DNA from 4 places in the Sodalis ligni genome. Region 4 is predicted to be linked to each of the others. Evidence: predicted binding sites of a transcription regulator. Region 4 holds the regulator's gene; each other region holds the start of a gene.
The links. Region 4 encodes PhoB, which activates phosphate uptake and scavenging genes when phosphate is short. Its sites were predicted from a motif close to CTGTCATAAAACTGNCNNAT; they were not measured.
Positions count from the first base shown of each region.

Region 1 (4,678 bases), 1.2 Mb from region 4:
TCTCCTCGGAGATACGTTTTTGCATATCGCCCAAATTGACGTCAATCAGGCCGGTATAGAGATCGGAATAATTGACATCGACATGGATCAGCGAAACCTTGGCATTGTACGGTCTGGCCATCGACACGGCTTTTTCCACCAATACGTTACTTTCCGGTGAAAGGTCAACGGCGATAAGAATGTGTTTGTAAGACATAATCAGACTCCTTGTAAAATGTCACTCGTTAACTCGTCGCGGGTCATTCTTTCGGCCTGCCTGTGACAGAATGAGTTTACCACCCCGCGGCACCGGAGAAGTGATGCCGGGATCACGTCGAACCGAATAATATCAGCCGGTTGGCATAAACAACCATCACGTAAAATACGGCAGCGTCTCAAAAAATCAGCAGAAATATATGTTGCTGACTGTTAATGGTTTGAATATCAATGTACTCGTTCTAGTATAGTCATTTATGGGAGCCGGGTCGCAACCTTGGCACCCCACCGGCGTTGGCAAAAAAAATTGCAAAAATGCACAAATTTTGTCGCTTCGGTTGCTTTCTTTTGACAAACCTTTTCTACACTCAATATTGTAGAACCTCATAATACTGTGAGTAAGTTGATCTAATCTCAGACATATCATTTTTGGGGTGGGCTTGTTCAGCTCTGTGGTAAGTTATTAAGAGGCGTAACCGCTGAGAGCCCGCGGGTCGGGGATTCAGTGTGGATTTGCGTCGCCGGGGAGGGGGTATGATCAACACCGTTGCGCTTTTTTGGGCTTTATGTGTCGTCTGCGTCATCAATATGGCGCGCTATTACTCTTCATTGCGGGCGTTATTAGTCGTACTTCGCGGCTGCGATCCGCTGCTCTATCAGTATGTTGACGGCAGCGGTTTTTTCACCGCTCACGGGCAACCCAGCAAGCAGTTGAGACTGGTTCGCTATATCTATGCGCAACGCTACCTTGATCATCACGATCAGGAATTTATACGCCGTTGCGAACGGGTGCGGCGACAGTTTATGCTCACCAGCGGGCTGTGCGGGTTGATTATCGTCAGCCTGATTTCCCTGGCTATCTGGCATTGAGAGAAGGGCAAGGCGACCCTCAGGCCGCCTGTGTTACGCTATTGAATACATTTCAGCGCCAGCCAATAAAGAGACCCTGACAGCACAATCGCCACCGGCAGGGTCAGTACCCAGGCCAGCAGGATATTCTGCACCGTCTTGCTTTGCACGCCGCCGCCGTCCACCACCATGGTGCCCGCCACCGCCGAGGAGAGGACATGGGTGGTGGAAACCGGCATGCCGGTATAACTGGCGACGCCGATGGAGACCGCGGCGGTCACCTGCGCCGAAAGCCCCTGCGCATACGTCATGCCCTTCTTGCCGATTTTCTCGCCGATGGTGGTGGCCACTCGCCGCCAGCCGATCATGGTGCCCAACGACAGCGCCAGCGCGACGGCAACGATAATCCATAGCGGGGCATATTCAACGGTGGCCAGCAGGTCCTTGCGCAAATTCCCCAGCAAACGTTTATCTTCACCGGAGGTTTGCGGCAGTTTGACCAGTTTATCCGTGGTGTCGGCGATGCACATCAGCAGGCGCCTGACGTGTGAACGCTCGCCGGGGCTGAGGTGATCGTAGCTTTGCAGATTTTCCAATAACGCCATGGTGCGGTCTATGGCGATGAGCGCCCGGCTGCCGTCGCAGTGGAATACCGTGGTGGCGGGCAGGGCTGAAGGGAGATCGGGCGCCGGTATTACCTGCGTATCGGTATCGGCGGTTTGCGGCAGGGTTGCCGCATGCAGATGATAAAACTGCTGCAGGTTGCCGACGGCATCCCTGGTGCGGGCGATATCATAGCCGGTGGAGTTCATATTCACCATAAAACCCGCCGGGGCGACGCCTATCAACACCAGCATAATCAGGCCAATCCCTTTTTGTCCATCATTGGCGCCGTGGGCGAAGCTCACGCCCGCCGCCGAAAGGATAAGCGCCGTTCGGGTCCAGAACGGCGGCTTGCGCTTGCCGTCCTTCTTTTCCCGTTCCGCGGGGGTCAGGTGGATACGGCGGCGTTTCGGCGTGCCGCTCCAGTAACGGCGCAAACAGAATACCAACGCGCCCGCCAGTACCAGCCCCACGATGGGCGAGATGATAAGGGACAGGAAAATCTCAATCAGCTTTGGAATATTCAGCGCCGCCAACACCGAGGTATGGGTCAGCAGCGCATTGGTCAGGCCGATACCGATAATGGCGCCAATCAATGTATGGGAGCTGGAGGCCGGCAAACCGAAATACCAGGTGCCCAGGTTCCAGATGATGGCCGCCAGCAGCATGGAGAACATCATTGCCAGTCCGTGGGTGGAGCTGACATTCAATAACAGATCCACCGGCAGCAGATGAACAATGGCGTAAGCCACGCTCAAACCGCCCAACAGCACCCCGAGAAAATTGAATACCCCGGACATTCCCACCGCCAGCTGAGAGCGAAGCGCGCGGGCATAGATTACGGTTGCCACCGCATTGGCCGTATCATGAAACCCATTGATAGCTTCATATATTAATACAAATATTAACGCGATAACCAACATAAGACCGGTATGAAATTCCAGGCCGGTAAATAGATGCAGCATAAGGTTACGCCATTTATTGGACATGAACGGGGCGCATTATCTGCGACAACGGGGGCGCTGGAAAAGCAAAATATGACCTTTTTATGACATTTTTATTGACGCTGCCCTTGCGCTTGCTGATGATTATCATTTTTATCAATAGGTTAATTCTGTTTCACCCGGCGTTTTTTCGCGCGGCTGGCGTCTGCCGCGGTGGATGGCTACAATCAGGTGCCCCGCCAAACGCGCCGACCGGGGGTATCCCCCTTAAAAACAAAGGCGGGTGCACATAAGTCAATTGAGCATGATAAGAGTAAGAATAAGTTTGGTTTGTATTTATTGAGCGAATATAAATTGTTTAAGCATCAGTCGAAAGTGCAGACATTGAATGGATATAAATTGACTGAATACCAGTCGAGCAGACTCCTGTTGAAGAGTGATAAATTGATTGAGAATCAGTCAAGCGAGAATAGATTGGTCGGGCTTAAGGTGATTGAGTGAGCACAGGGGAACAATTTGACGCCATTATCATCGGTGCCGGGGCCGCGGGCCTGTTTTGCGCCGCCCAGGCCGGCCAGCGCGGCCTCAGGGTACTGCTGCTGGATAACGGCAAAAAACCGGGCCGGAAGATCCTGATGTCCGGCGGCGGCCGCTGCAACTTCACCAACCTGCACGTGGAGCCCGCCGCCTTTCTCTCGCAAAATCCGCATTTTTGCAAATCGGCCCTATCCCGTTACAGCCAATGGGATTTTATCGAGCTGGTACGGCGGCACCGCATTGCCTTCCATGAAAAAACCCTGGGCCAGCTGTTTTGCGACGATTCGGCCCAGCAGATCGTGACGCTGCTCCTGGATGAATGCCAGCGCGGCGGGGTGACCTTGCGGATGCGCAGCGAGGTGGCGGCGGTAGAAAAGCGTGGACTAGAAAAGCGCAGTGAACAGTTCCATGTGCTCCTCCCCGGCGGCGAGGTCACGGCGCCGTCGCTGGTGGTCGCCACCGGCGGCCTCTCAATGCCCGGACTCGGCGCCACGCCGCTGGGTTACCGCATTGCCGAACGGTTCGGTATTCCGGTGGTGCCCACCCGCGCCGCGCTGGTGCCGTTTACCCTGCATAAACCGCTGCTGGAGTCTTTAGGCGCTCTCGCCGGCGTCGCCCTGCCAACGCAGGTGGAAGCCGCCGGAGGCATGTCCTTTCGGGAAAATCTGCTGTTTACCCATCGGGGCCTGTCCGGCCCGGCGATGCTGCAAATTTCCAGCTACTGGCAAAACGGCGAATTTCTTAACCTCAACCTGGTGCCGGAGCGGGATCTGGGGGCGTTTCTCACCGAAGAGCGACGGGATCACCCCAACCAAACGCTGAAAAATACCCTGGCAAAGGTGCTGCCGCGCCGGTTTGTAGAGTGCTGGCATACCCTGTTGAACATCCCGGAATGCACCTTGACGCAGCTCAGCCGCCGCCAGCAAAACGACTGGGTGATGTCTTTGCGGCAGTGGCGCGTACAGCCCAACGGCACCGAGGGCTATCGCACCGCCGAGGTCACCCAGGGCGGCGTGGATACCCGCCGCCTCTCCTCCAAAACCATGGAAAGCCGGCAGGTGCCGGGGCTCTATTTTATCGGCGAGGTGGTGGACGTCACCGGCTGGCTGGGGGGCTATAACTTCCAGTGGGCCTGGAGCTCGGCCTGGGCCTGCGGGCAGGCGCTGGCCGAAGTCGCCGGCCTGTGAGCAGAGGAGCTTTATCCCCTCACCATGTCACCTCTATCTTGGCGGTGACCGTACGGCTGGTTCGGCCGTAGCCCCGGCAAAACATCATCGATACACCTTATGGAGAAATAGGTGTAACGACGCTGCTATGTCATCCACCTGCTCATCGAGCGCAAAGTGACCGGCATCAACCAGTTGAACCTCTGCATCAGGCACATCGCGCTGGTAGGCTTCAGCTCCCGGCACCAGGAACGAGCTGTCGTAGCGGCCCCAGATTACCAGCGTCGGCGGCTTATGCGCGCGCAGCCATGCTTGCCACCGCGGATATGCCGCGACGTTGGTCTGATAGTCATACAGCAATGCCGTTTGGATCTCCTTTTCGCC
Region 1 is NZ_CP075169.1:183,275-187,952, forward strand. Features, by position in the region: gene uspA (universal stress protein UspA) at 1-196, opposite strand, end outside; gene uspB (universal stress protein UspB) at 730-1,065, shown strand; gene pitA (inorganic phosphate transporter PitA) at 1,104-2,612, opposite strand; gene GTU79_RS00790 (BaiN/RdsA family NAD(P)/FAD-dependent oxidoreductase) at 3,089-4,315, shown strand; gene GTU79_RS00795 (alpha/beta fold hydrolase) at 4,400-4,678, opposite strand, start outside.
Region 1: pitA (inorganic phosphate transporter PitA) is a predicted target of PhoB. The motif match lies at 2,683-2,702, and genes of this name have one in related genera.

Region 2 (4,678 bases), 1.5 Mb from region 4:
TCCCCGTCCAGCAGCAGATAGGCGCGGTCCAGGGGTGCGCAGGGCATTTCGCCATGCAGGGGATGAACATCCTCCGGGGACGGGCAACCGTTGCTCAGCAGGCCGGAATGGAACGCAAAGCAGCCATAGGTATCCACCACCGACTCGCCCCGTTTCGGCTCGGTAAACGGATTGGTCATTTTCAAATCATGACCCTCAAACTGCGCATCCCAAATCATTTGGCCGTAAAAAGGCAACAGGGTAATAAAACCGCGGCTGTTGCGCAGGGTCACCGCTTCAATGCCGGAACGGTATTTGAACAACGTAACGCTGAGCTCGGCGCTTTCCACCAGACAAACCGGCTGTTCGCTGAACTGGTTGCGCTGAAGATGAATGACGGCTGACATAATCGCTTCTCCTGCGGTTAAAGTTTGCTATCCATGACCGAACGGGCGGGGTCTGCCAGCAACTGATGCTGATGGTTGCGCAATTCACCCCAGAAATAGAATCCCACGTAGGCGAAGCACAGCAGCGAGACGCTGAATGCCTCTTTCATCGAACCCAAATGATCGGAAACAAAGCCCTGGATTGCCGGCACCACGGCGGCGCCGACAATGGCCATGACGATAATCGCCCCGGCCACTTCGGTATATTTGTTGTCCACGGTATCCAGCGTGCCGGCGTAAATGGTGGCCCAGCAGGGTCCGAACAAGACGCTGACAAACACCGCGGCATATACGGCGGTAAAATTCGGCACCATCACCACATAGGCCAGAGTCGCGACCCCCAGTATGGAATAGGCGATCAGGACTTTTTGCGGCATAAAACGCGTCATCAGGAAATTGGCGATAAATTTACCGGCGAAGAAACACATAAAGCTGTAAATCATGAAGTTGGAGGCGTCCCGTTCATTGGCCGCGCCCAGGTTCAGCGCCAAACGAATGGTAAACGACCATACCGCCACCTGCATCCCCACATAAAGGAACTGGGCGACTATACCCTTTTTGAAGCGAGCGTTACCGGCCAGATAACGCAGGGTTTCACCCATACCCGGCGCGGCGGTTTTTTGCCGATCTACCACAGGCTTGCAACGGGGATAGCGGGTAATGGCAAACAAGACCAGCACCACTACCAGCACCATGATCAGATACTTATAAGGTTCGAGGGTGAGTTCCAGCATATTCAGGCGGAATTGATGCCCCTGTTCCGGCGTCATAGCGGCCAATTGGCTGCTCAGGCTGTCCCCTTGCTGGAAAACCAGATATTTGCCCAGCACAATGCCCATCAGCGCGCCGACGGGATAAAAGGTCTGGCTGATATTAAGCCGCAGCGTCGCATAGTCGCGATGACCGATCATCGAACTGTAGGTATTGGCCGCAGTTTCCAGAAAGCTCAAGCCGATGGCGATGGCAAAAATCGCCGCCAGGAACATGGTGTAGGTGGCCATATGAGACGCAGGATAAAACAGCACGCAGCCGATGATATACAGCGACAGGCCCGTCATAATGGCCACTTTGTAGCTGGTTTTGCGAATGACCATCGAGGCTGGAATGGCAATCAGAAAGTAGCCGCCGTAAAACGCGCTTTGCACCAGCGCGCTGGCGAAATCGCTTAAGGCGAACACCGTTTTGAATTGGGTAATCAAGATATCGTTCAAACTGGCCGCACAGCCCCATAGAGGAAACAGGCAAGACAGCAGGATAAACTGAAACAGCGGTGTTTTATTCAGATAGCCGTCAGGCATTTGTACCGTATTGTGGTGCATGATGTTATTCCTGATGTAAGGTGGCGAGGAAATCATGGAACTGGGCGGCGTCGGCATAGGAACGCTGAGTGCCTTTGCCCCGTACGCTGAAGGCGGCATAGGCCGAGGCATATGTCATAGCCTGCTTCACGTCTTGGCTGCCGACGTAGTAATGGGCAAAACACCCTATATAGGCATCGCCCGCGCCGCTGGTATCCACGGCCTGTACCGGCACCGCATCCACCCGGTGGACGCTGTCGCCGGTCAACCACACCGAGCCGCGGTGTCCCATGGTGATAATCAGGTTTTTCAGCCCCCGGGAGAGCAGAGAGCGGCCGGCGGCAAGGATATGCTCTTCGCTGTCCACCGCCATACCGGTCAGGATTTCCAGCTCCGTTTCATTAGGCATGAAAAAATCGCACTGGCAGGCATAAGCGATATCCAGCTCCCGGCTGGCCGGCGCCGGATTAAGAATCACCGGCACATGCAGCCGCCGGGCAACGTCGATGGCGTGATACACCGTCGCCAGCGGAATCTCCAACTGCAGGATAATCAGCTTGCAGTCCTTGAGCTGCTCCGCCGCACGGTCAACATCCGCCGGCGTCAAATGGTTATTGGCCCCTTTAATGATCAAGATGCGATTATGTGAATCCCGATCAACAAAAATCGGCGCCACTCCGCTGGAAACCCCCGGCACCTTCTCAACATAGCGGGTATCGACGCCGTACCGGCGCAGGTTATTTACCGTATTGTCGGCGAACAGATCGTCGCCGACCTTACTCATCATCATCACGCCGGCGCCCAGTTTGGCTGCCGCCACCGCCTGATTAGCGCCTTTACCGCCGCAACCGATCTCAAAATCCGGGGCTTCAAGCGTTTCCCCGGTTTTCGGCATCTCGGTGATATAGGTAATCAGATCCACCATGTTGGAACCAATAACCGCTATATCCATAATCATTTGCCTCTCTAATGTTTTCATAGCATTCAATGTTACTACGCTAACATTATCAACCCATAAATGTTAATAATATGACACATATCACATCTCATGAGAAAAATTAACGGACAAATGGCTATATAACGGTGTTAGATAATGTTATTATTTTCACATTAACATCATCCCTCACGAGGACGCACTCATGAACAAAACAGAAATCGACTTTCCCCGTTATATCGATCACACCCTGCTGGCGATGGACGCCACCGAGGCGCAAATAGCCGCCTTATGCGAAGAAGCAAAGCAGTATGGCTTTTATGCCGTCTGCGTAAATTCCGGTTATGTGCCGTTCGCCGCCCGTGCGCTGCAGGGAGCCGACGTTAAAGTGTGCTCGGTGGTAGGTTTCCCTTTGGGAGCCGGCCTGACCGCCGCCAAGGCTTTTGAAGCAAAAGCGGCCATCGAAGCCGGGGCCGGGGAGATCGATATGGTGATTAACGTCGGCTGGCTGAAAAGCGGGAAAATCGACGCGGTAACCGCCGATATACAGGCAGTGCACCAGGTTTGCGCCGCCACACCATTGAAGGTTATATTGGAAACCTGCCTGTTGAGCGAAGAGCAGATCGTGCAAGTTTGCCAGATTTGCCGCGAACTTAAGGTGGCCTTTGTGAAAACGTCCACGGGTTTTAGCACCGGCGGCGCCCGGGAACAGGACGTCAGGCTGATGCGGCAGACCGTTGGGGCGGACGTAGGCGTCAAGGCATCCGGCGCCGTTCGCGATCGTCAGACCGCGCAAACCATGATACTGGCCGGCGCCACCCGTATCGGCACCAGTTCCGGGGTAAGTATTGTGACGGGCGCAGCAGCCACCGGCAAATATTGACTGTTCACACCGGCGAACATTGGAACAATTGACGCAGGGTACACTATGGAAACGCGGCGCGAAGAAAGGATTAACAGGCTGATACAGGCTTTAAAGCGGGAAGACAAAATCCATCTGAAGGATGCCGCCGTCCTGCTGGGCGTATCAGAAATGACCATCCGCCGCGATCTCAGCGCCGAGCCGGCGCAGGTGGTTCTGCTGGGGGGATATGTCGTCAACGATCCGAAAAACAGCTCAGTCACCCACTACTTTGTGTCGGATCAAAAGCCAAGCACGTTAAAGAAAAAGCATTACCGGCCGTATGGCGGCCCAAATGATTGAAAAAGACGACACGGTTTTTTTTGATTGCGGAACCACCACGCCGTTCATTATCGACGCTATCAACCAAGACCTGGCATTCACCGGCATTTGCTACTCGCTGAATACATTCCTGGCATTGCAGGACCTGCCCAACTGCAAAGTCATACTGTGCGGCGGTGAATTCCATCCGGCCAACTGCATATTCACTCCACTGACCCAATATTCCATTCTGGATAACATCTGTCCCGACAAGGCGTTTATTTCCGCCGCCGGGATAGATATTCACTACGGTGCGACCTGCTTCAATTTTGATGAGCTCACCATGAAGCACCGCGCTTTATCCCTGTCGCAGCAAGGAATTCTGGTGGCCGATCACAGCAAGTTCGACAATATCAAACCCGCCTGCATCGGCACCCTAACCCTCTTCGACACCCTTATCACCGATCAGTCCCCCCCGCGCAAATTCCACGACTACTGCCAGCAGCATAATATCGCCTTGATCTATCAGCCAGACTGACGAACCCGCCAACTCCAAAGCTGAACCGAGCGTGTTAAAGGGAGACCGCGCCGATTTTCGGCAAAAAAATACCGGTCCATCTGCATGGACCGGCATCTTGTCTTCTCGTGCCTAAGATCAGACTTCTTTGCTGGAACGATTGGCGCGCTTACGATCGTTTTCAGTCAGATAACGTTTACGCAACCGGATGGAATGGGGAGTCACTTCCACCAGCTCATCATCATCAATAAATTCCAGCGCTTGTTCCAACGACAGCTTAATCGCCGTCACCAGCGTAGTGGCTTCATCGGTACCTGAGGCGCGCATGTTGGTTAATTTCTT
Region 2 is NZ_CP075169.1:6,327,644-6,332,321, forward strand. Features, by position in the region: gene GTU79_RS29395 (aldose 1-epimerase family protein) at 1-386, opposite strand, end outside; gene fucP (L-fucose:H+ symporter permease) at 404-1,744, opposite strand; gene rbsK (ribokinase) at 1,749-2,675, opposite strand; gene deoC (deoxyribose-phosphate aldolase) at 2,863-3,540, shown strand; partial or broken gene deoR (DNA-binding transcriptional repressor DeoR) at 3,586-4,357, shown strand; gene typA (translational GTPase TypA) at 4,475-4,678, opposite strand, start outside.
Region 2: rbsK (ribokinase) is a predicted target of PhoB. The motif match lies at 2,742-2,761, and genes of this name have one in related genera.

Region 3 (4,678 bases), 480 kb from region 4:
AAGGGAGACCGCACCAATGGGGTCGAATCGGGCGTGGTTTTCCCGCCCAACCGGGCGCCCCATGGCGCGGTAGGCCCGCTACCACCGGGCGTGCAGCGAACCTGTTAAAGGGAGACCGTGACAATGGGGTCGAAGCGGGCGTGGTTTTCCCGCCCAACCGAGCGCCCCATGGCGCGGTAGGCCCGCAGACACCGATCGTGCAGCGAACCTGTTAAAGGGAGACCGTGACAATGGGGTCGAAGCGGGCGTGGTTTTCCCGCCCAACCGAGCGCCCCATGGCGCGGTAGGCCCGCAAACACCGATCGTGCAGCGAACCTGTTAAAGGGAGACCGTGACAATGGGGTCGAAGCGGGCGTGGTTCTTCCGCCCAACCGAGCGCCCCATGGCGCGGTAGGCCCGCAAACACCGGACGTGCAACGAACGTGTTCAAGGGAGACTGCACCAATGGGGTCGAAGCGGGCGTGGTTTTACCGCCCGCCGGAGCGCCCCATGGTGCGGTAGGCCCGCTACCACCGGACGTGCAACGAACGTGTTCAAGGGAGACTGCACCAATGGGGTCGAAGCGGGCGTGGTTCTTCCGCCCAACCGAGCGCCCCATGGCGCGGTAGGCCCGCTGACACCGGGAGTGCAGCGAACCTGCTAAAGGGAGACCGCACCAACGGGGATGCAGCGGCTATCTCGCAGCCGCCGCAGTCCCCTCAAGGCGCCGGCCCCCGCCCTGGGGCCAAAACCTCAGTACAGCAAACGCGCCCGGATCGTGCCGGGTATCGCCTTAAGCAATTGCAAAGCGGTATTTTCCGCATCGGTTTCCACGTCTATCACCACATAGCCTATATCCGCCGTGGTTTGCAGATACTGGGCGGCAATGTTAATACTTTGTTCGGCGAAAATCTGGTTGATACGGGTCAAAATACCGGGACGGTTCTCATGAATATGCAGCAGCCGGCTGACGTTTTCACCATGCTCCGGCAAAGAAACCTCCGGGAAATTCACCGCGGACAAAGTAGACCCGTTATCGGAATATTTCGCCAGCTTACCCGCCACCTCCGTACCGATATTCTCCTGCGCTTCCTGGGTCGACCCGCCGATATGCGGCGTCAGGATAACATTATCGAATTCGCACAGGGGCGAAACAAACGGATCGGTATTGGTGGCCGGTTCTTCAGGGAAAACGTCCACGGCTGCGCCGGCAAGATGTTTACTGGCCAAGGCATCGCACAGCGCCGGAATATCCACCACCGTACCGCGCGCGGCGTTGATAAACAGCGCGCCTTTTTTCATCTGGCCGAATTCCGCCGAGCTCATCATATTCCGAGTGGACTGGGTATCGGGCACATGCAGGGTCACCACATCGCTGAGGCCAAGCAATTCCGGCAGCGAATCCACCTGATGGGCATTGCCCAGCGGCAGCTTGCTCTCGATATCGTAAAAGTAAACCTGCATACCCAGGCCTTCCGCCAGGATACCCAATTGCGTACCGATATGGCCGTAACCGATGATGCCAAGCTTTTTGCCCCGGGCTTCGTAGCTGCCCTGGGCCTGCTTGTTCCACTGGCCGCGATGGGCTTTGGCATTGGCTTCCGGCACACCGCGGATCATCAGCAGCATCTCGCCGATGACCAGCTCGGCCACGGAACGCGTATTGGAAAAAGGCGCATTGAATACCGGCACGCCGCGTTTCAGCGCGGCCTTGAGATCAACCTGATTGGTGCCGATACAAAAGCAGCCCACCGCCACCAATTTTTCCGCGGCGGCAAACACCTCTTCCGTCAGGTTGGTGCGGGATCGGATGCCGACGAAATGCGCATCGCGAATGGATGCCTTCAATGACTCGGTGTCCAATGCGCCTTTATGGTATTCGATATTGGTATAACCGGCATGCCGCAGATTATCGATGGCGGTCTGATGCACGCCCTCAACCAATAGAAATTTGATTTTGTCTTTTTCCAACGATACTTTCGCCATTTCCCGACCCTTTTTGATACTTCAGAAGCGGCTGCAAAACACAGCACCCGGACAAAATAACAAATATTGCCGCATCGGCAAGTTCATTGACCAAAGTCCGCCCAGCACAAGAGCCGAACATAAGTGATTGCTATGGATAATTCTTCTGGAGGGACAGGCATACGTCCTATATATGGCAGTTAAATGACTTAAATGTGATATTTATCACTGAATTTCAGATAAAGAATTAAAAAATGCTATGTAAACAAAATTAACACTTATCCGTCGCCCGCAGTCAGGCCGGCATCGGTAACAATATCCCTGCCCGGCCGGCCCGCCCATGGGAAATCCGCGGCTTATTCGATAACCTTGACGCCCTCCGGAGTGCCGATCAGCGCTACGTCAGCGCCGCGCCGCGCAAACAGCCCGACGGTAACCACCCCCGGCAGAGCGTTGATTTTATCTTCCAGCGCCACTGCATCCAATATTTGCAGGTTACGCACATCAAGAATGATATTGCCGTTATCGGTCACCACCCCCTGGCGATATTCGGGCAAACCGCCCAATTTCACCAGTTCACGGGCCACATACGCCCGCGCCATAGGGATCACTTCAACCGGCAGGGGAAATCTTCCCAATACGTCTACCTGTTTGGACGCGTCGGCAATGCAGATAAAACGGCGCGCCACGGCGGAGATGATTTTTTCACGGGTCAACGCCGCGCCGCCGCCTTTAATCATCTGCATATGGCTGTTGATCTCATCCGCCCCGTCGACATAGATATCCAGCGAATCCACGCTGTTTAAATCAAGCAAAGGGATCCCCAGCGCTTTCAATTTCGCCGACGAAGCCTCGGAGCTGGATACCGCCCCGTCTATCTGGTGTTTCATGGTGCCCAGAGCGTCAATAAAATGCGCGGCGGTGGTACCGGTGCCGACCCCGACGATGGTACCGGGTTGAACATATTTCAATGCCGCCCAGCCTACCGCTTTTTTAAGTTCATCCTGCGTCATGGTATGTTTTTCCTATGGAAATCCAACTTGCCGGTATTATAAAGCAATATCCGGCCAAAAAGCTTGAATTCCGCCGCAACGGCACGCGCCCGGACCACTCCACCCTCATCCATAAGATTTTAAGACCTTACCGGGGCAAAACTATGGCATAGTGCAGGGATACACCGACGTTAGGGGACGAAGATTGAATGAAACGCCCGGACTATCGAACGCTGCAGGCGCTCGACGCCGTGATACGTGAACGAGGTTTTGAACGTGCCGCGCAGAAACTCTGTATAACGCAATCCGCGGTATCGCAACGCATAAAACAGTTGGAAAATCTTTTCGGCCAGCCGCTGCTGGTACGTACCGTCCCGCCCCGGCCGACGGAACAGGGCCAAAAGCTGCTGGCATTATTGCATCAGGTGGAGTTGCTGGAAGATGAATGGCTCGGCACCGATAACGGCAGCGATACTCCCCTGTTGTTATCCCTGGCGGTCAATGCCGACAGCCTGGCCACCTGGCTGCTGCCGGCGCTGAAACCGGTACTGACCGATTCGCCCATCCGGCTTAATTTGCAGGTTGAGGATGAAACCCGCACCCAGGAGCGCCTTCGGCGCGGTGAAGTGGTGGGGGCGGTGAGTATCCAGCCCCAGCCCCTGCCCAGCTGCCTGGTGGATCAACTGGGCGCCCTGGATTACCTGTTCGTGGCATCGAAACCTTTTGCCGACCGCTACTTTCCGAACGGCGTCACCCGCAGCGCGCTGCTGAAAGCGCCGGCGGTGGCGTTCGATCATCTTGACGACATGCATCAGGCGTTTTTACAGCAGAATTTCGATCTGCCGCCGGGCAGCGTGCCCTGCCATATCGTCAACTCATCGGAAGCGTTTGTCCAGCTGGCTCGCCAGGGCACCACCTGTTGCATGATCCCCCATTTGCAAATCGAAAGAGAGCTGGACAGCGGCGAGCTGATTGATCTTACGCCAGGGCTGTTCCAGCGCCGGATGCTGTTCTGGCATCGTTTTGCGCCGGAAAGCCGGATGATGCGTAAAGTGACCGATGCCTTGCTTTCCCATGGCCGCCAGGCTTTGCGCCAGGTTTAAGGCTGAGGCCGCAGTTCAAATACCACGTCGACCTGATCGTCGAAACGAATGGTCTGCTGCGCATAGGTTTGCGCGGCATCGGTTTGCGCCATGGCGTCATTGGCTTTGAACATCCGGGCTACCGGAACCGGCTGATAGTTGGCCACGTGGTAACGGATACTGTAAATCGGTCCCAGCTGGGCCTTGAAGCCTTCCGCCAGCGCACGGGCCTGGGAGGAGGCATTTTCCATAGCCTGGCTGCGCGCCTTGTCGCGATAGACGTCCGGATTGGCCACGCCCAGTTCCACCGCCCTGATTTCGTTCAGGCCGGATTTCAGCGCGCCGTCCAATAGTTCATTGAGTTTATCAAGCTGCCGCAGCGTAACCTGGACCTGGCGCACCGCGCGGTAGCCTTTCAGCACCGATTCGCCGGTTTTCAGGAAGTCATATTCCGGCTGGGTGCGCAGATTGGCGGCATTGATGTCTTTCTTCTCTACGCCGTTTTTAGCCAGAAAATCAAAGTATTGCGCAACGCGCGCGTCCGCCTGTTTCTTGGCGTCGCCGGCGTCCTTGGACGAAATGGAGACTTCTATGGTCAGGGTGGCGATGTCCGGCACCACCTCCACGCTTGCGGCGCCGGAGGTGATGACGTGCGGCCCG
Region 3 is NZ_CP075169.1:927,888-932,565, reverse strand. Features, by position in the region: gene serA (phosphoglycerate dehydrogenase) at 733-1,965, opposite strand; gene rpiA (ribose-5-phosphate isomerase RpiA) at 2,301-2,957, opposite strand; gene GTU79_RS04295 (LysR family transcriptional regulator ArgP) at 3,146-4,039, shown strand; gene GTU79_RS04290 (oxidative stress defense protein) at 4,036-4,678, opposite strand, start outside.
Region 3: serA (phosphoglycerate dehydrogenase) is a predicted target of PhoB. The motif match lies at 2,125-2,144, and genes of this name have one in related genera.

Region 4 (4,678 bases):
CGCCAACAGCATGGATTTGGTGAAACGCCCGAAGTCCAGCCCGGTGATGTCGGTGACCAGCCGCAGCTTGTCGTTGATTTTATCCGCCAGGATACGGCCGTCGGCGATGAGCGCCAGTTCGGTTCTCGGCGGCTGCAGGTTGCCCTGCGGGCTGTTTTTCGCCCGCCGCTGGCTCCAGAAGGCGCGGTAGCCGATACCTTTCACTTCGAACTCTACCTCCGCCAGCGCTTCGGCGGTGTGGCGGGTCATCAGCTCCTGGCCGGGATTGCCGCCCAGACGGGGAGTCTGGTGATAAAGCGCCAGACAAATGGCGTCCAGCAGGGTGGTTTTACCGGCGCCTGTGGGACCGGTAATGGCAAACAGGCTGGCGCCGTCGAAAGGTGCGGCGGTAAAATCGATTTTCCATTCCCCTTGCAGCGCATTGAGATTTTTCAGCCGCAGCGTCAGGATTTTCATCGGCTGGGCTCCTGTGCCGGACTTTCGTGCCGGATATCCGTCACCACCCGGTCATACAGCAGGCGGATGCGGCTGAGTTCCTCTTCATCCCGCACCAGCGCCTGCGCCAGGCGGCGTTCGAACACCTCTTCCACGCTGAGTTCTGTCAGCGTTTCATGAGGCTCTTTTTCCAGCGCCTGGCGCCGCTGCTCGCGGTTGCGGCGCAACAGCAAAATGTCCACCGGCAGATCGGCGGCAATCTGCTGTATTTGCCGCTGGATATCATTAAGCCAGGCATCGGTCAGCACTTCGATATCCAGCCATACCCTCGTCTCGCCCCGGTAATCGCGAAAGGTGAGCAACTGCGCTTCAATTTCCGCCAGGGTGCCGCGAATCAGGCGCAGGGGCTGGACCTCCGGCACCGTCAACGGCGTCACCACCGCCGTCAGGTCCGGCTGGAAATCCACCATATTGACCTGTTTGGGCTGGCCGGCCTCGTCAAAGCTCAGGGGGATGGGGGAGCCGCAATACAGAATATTCGGCCGGCCGCCGACGCTTTGCGGCCGGTGAATATGACCGAGGGCGATGTAATCGGCGGGGGGAAATAACTGGACGGGAAAAGCATCCAGGCTGCCGATATAGATATCCCGTACCGAATCGCTGGTGCCGGCGCCCACGGCGGTCAAATGACCGGTGGCGACGATGGGCACCGGCGCGGTCAGGGTATCGCGCAACGCCATGGCCTGTTGATATAAATCCCGGTAATGTCCGGCGATGGCATCCATCAGGGAGCGCTGTTTGTCATCCCCCGACTCGCCGGCGCGGCTTACCAGCATATCCCTGGCCCGTAAAAAAGGGATGGCGCACAAAATCGCTCCCGGTTTTCCGCTACGCTCATCAAGCACGAAAACCTGCTGTTCGGCGTCGCCGCCGGCAATGACGCGGGTATTGAGGCAGGCCAGCAGTCCGCGTGATTCGTTGAGGGTGGCGACGGCGTCATGATTCCCCGCCAGCACAATCAGCCCGCAGCCGGTGGGCTGTAGCTCCACCACAAAACGGTTGAAGAGTTCCCGTGCATAGCTGGGGGGCGTGCCGGTATCGAATATATCGCCGGCCACCACCACCGCGTCCGCCTGATGCAGTTCAACCTGCGTCACCAGCCAGCGCAGGAAGGCCTGATGTTCATGGGCGCGATTCTTGGTGAAAAACGACTGACCCAAATGCCAGTCAGAGGTATGAATGATCCGCATGAGGCTCCGGAGAAAATCCCTGAATCAGGGCGAGAGTATATACCCAATAGCGTTCAGGTTGCAGCCAACGCAGCCGCAACCTGAACGCTATCGGGTATAACCCTTGCTTTGGCGGATGCCGAAATAAAGGTGCGATTATATAATTTGCGGCGGAAAAACGGCGATCTCCTATCCTTGAAGCAGGCGGCGCCTATTTTAATAAATCTGTCATAAAAGTGACGCATAATGCCCGGGCACGATAACCGCAGAGAATAAACGGCAGGAAAATAATGGCAAAACGCATATTAGTCGTGGAAGATGAAGCACCCATCCGTGAAATGGTCTGCTTTGTTCTTGAACAAAATGGCTTCCAGCCTATTGAGGCGGAAGATTACGGCAGTGCGGTGAGTCGTATGGCGGAGCCTTATCCGGATCTGGTCCTGCTCGACTGGATGTTGCCCGGCGGTTCGGGTATACAGTTTATCAAACTGATGAAGCGCGAAGTATTGACGCGCGATATTCCTGTCATGATGCTGACGGCGCGCGGCGAGGAGGAAGACCGGGTGCGGGGACTGGAAGTGGGGGCGGATGATTATATTACCAAGCCCTTCTCTCCCAAGGAACTGCTGGCGCGGATCAAAGCGGTAATGCGGCGTATCTCGCCGATGGCGGTGGAAGATAAAATCGAAGTGCAGGGCTTGAGCCTGGACCCCTCTTCGCACCGGGTAACATCCAATGAGCTGGCGTTGGATATGGGGCCTACCGAATTTAAACTGCTGCACTTTTTCATGACCCATCCCGAACGGGTCTACAGTCGCGAACAGTTGCTCAACCATGTATGGGGTACCAATGTTTACGTGGAAGATCGTACGGTGGACGTGCACATTCGTCGTTTACGCAAGGCGCTGGAAACAGGCGGGCACGATCGGATGGTACAGACGGTACGGGGAACCGGCTATCGTTTCTCGGCCCGCTATTGAATCTGTCTCAAGGGAGAACGGCCGGTGCTAGAACGTTTATCCTGGAGCAAACTGCTGCTTGAACTGGGGTTTTTTTGCCTGCCCGCCCTGCTGTTGTCGTTACTTATCGGGCATTTGCCCTGGCTGCTGGCGGCGGCGCTGTTGGCGGCGCTGCTGCGTAACTATTATTATCAGCTCCGGCTGTCCTGGTGGCTGTGGGTAGACCTGAGCCGGACCCCGCCGGTGGGCCGCGGCAGTTGGGAACCGCTGTTCTACGGCCTGCATCAGATGCAGCTGCGCCATCGCCGCCGCCGCCGCGATTTGGCAACGCTGTTCAAGCGATTTCGCAGCGGTGCGGAAACCCTGCCGGATGCGCTGGTGATGCTGACCGGCGACGGCCATATATTTTGGTGCAATGGCTTGGCGCAGCAGCTGCTGGGCTTTCGCTGGCCGGAAGACAACGGCCAGCATATCCTCAATTTGCTGCGTTACCCCGAGTTTAATGAATACCTGCAAAATCAATCCTTTCAGCGGCCCCTTACGCTACACATCAACAACCAGCGCTATGTGGAATTCCGGGTGATGCCTTACACCGACGATCAGCTGTTAATGGTGGCGCGGGACATTACCCAGATGCGACAACTGGAAGGGGCGCGGCGCAACTTTTTCGCCAATGCCAGCCATGAGCTGCGTACGCCGCTGACGGTCCTGCAGGGTTATCTGGAGATGATGAACGATCAGGAGATGGACCCGGCGATTCGCGCCAAGGCAATCCATACCATGCAGGATCAAACGCAGCGCATGGAGCGCCTGGTTAAACAACTGCTGGTGCTTTCCCGCATCGAAGCCGCTCCCCACAACGAAGTCAACGAGAATATCGACGTTCCTTCCATCCTCAAGCGGCTGCAGCAAAGCGCGGAGGGGCTGAGCCAGGAGCGCCACGACATTGTGTTTCGCGTTAATGAGCATCTGCGGGTGCGCGGTAACGAAGAGCAGCTGCGCAGCGCCATGTCGAATCTGATTTACAACGCGGTGATCCACACGCCGCCGGGCACCCGTATCGAGGTCTGCTGGCAGCGTACCTCCGCCGGCGCGGAATTCCAGGTGAGCGACAATGGCCCGGGTATCGCGCCGGAGCATATCCCCCGCCTGACCGAGCGTTTTTACCGGGTGGATAAAGCCCGGTCACGGCAAACCGGCGGCAGCGGCCTCGGGCTTGCCATTGTGAAACACGCCCTCAGCAATCATGACGCGCGCCTGGATATCATCAGCGAACCGGGCGCCGGTACCCGATTTTATTTCACCTTGCCGAACCGGTTGATAGTTGCCCCGTCCCTGAAGGAAAATAACCTCACCTTTAAGCCGCCCGTCGAGCTTTGATGAAAATCGTCAGTCCCATCGTCTGCTGTCTGCTCGTATTACTGGCCTGGCCGGCCTCCTCCCGGGCGGTAACGGTATTGTCGGGCAGCCTGACCAGTACCGGTTCCGATACCCTGGCCAATTTGCTGACCGGCTGGGGGATGGATTTTAATCGCCGTTTTCCCGAGGTGGGGGTGCAGATCCAGGCCTCGGGCTCGGCAACGGCGGCGGCGGCGCTGGCCGCCGGCACCACTCAGCTGGGGCCGATGAGCCGCCCCATGACCGTGCCGGAAGTTGACGCATTTCGCCGGCATTACGGTTACCCTCCGTCGGCGGTTCCGGTGGCGCTGGATGCGGTGGTGATTCTGGTGAATGAGGATAATCCCCTGCAATCCCTGCCGTTGAGCCAATTGGACGGCATCTTTTCCATTACCCATAGCTGCGGTCCCTCGCCGGCCTTGAAACGCTGGGGGGACCTGGGGCTGAAAGGGCATTTGGCCGGGCAGACCCTGCTGCGCTACGGTCGCAATTCGGCGTCCGGCACCTACGGCTATTTCCGTCAGCGCGTACTGTGCGGCGGCGATCTGCTGACGTCGGTGAACGAACTGCCCGGCTCGGTATCCGTGGCCCAGGCGGTGGCGGGTTCAGTCAACGCCATCGGTTACGCCGGTATGGGTTTTCACGCCAGCGGCGTCA
Region 4 is NZ_CP075169.1:1,411,553-1,416,230, forward strand. Features, by position in the region: gene GTU79_RS06590 (AAA family ATPase) at 1-456, opposite strand, end outside; gene sbcD (exonuclease subunit SbcD) at 453-1,685, opposite strand; gene phoB (phosphate response regulator transcription factor PhoB) at 1,955-2,644, shown strand; gene phoR (phosphate regulon sensor histidine kinase PhoR) at 2,669-4,003, shown strand; gene GTU79_RS06610 (PstS family phosphate ABC transporter substrate-binding protein) at 4,000-4,678, shown strand, end outside.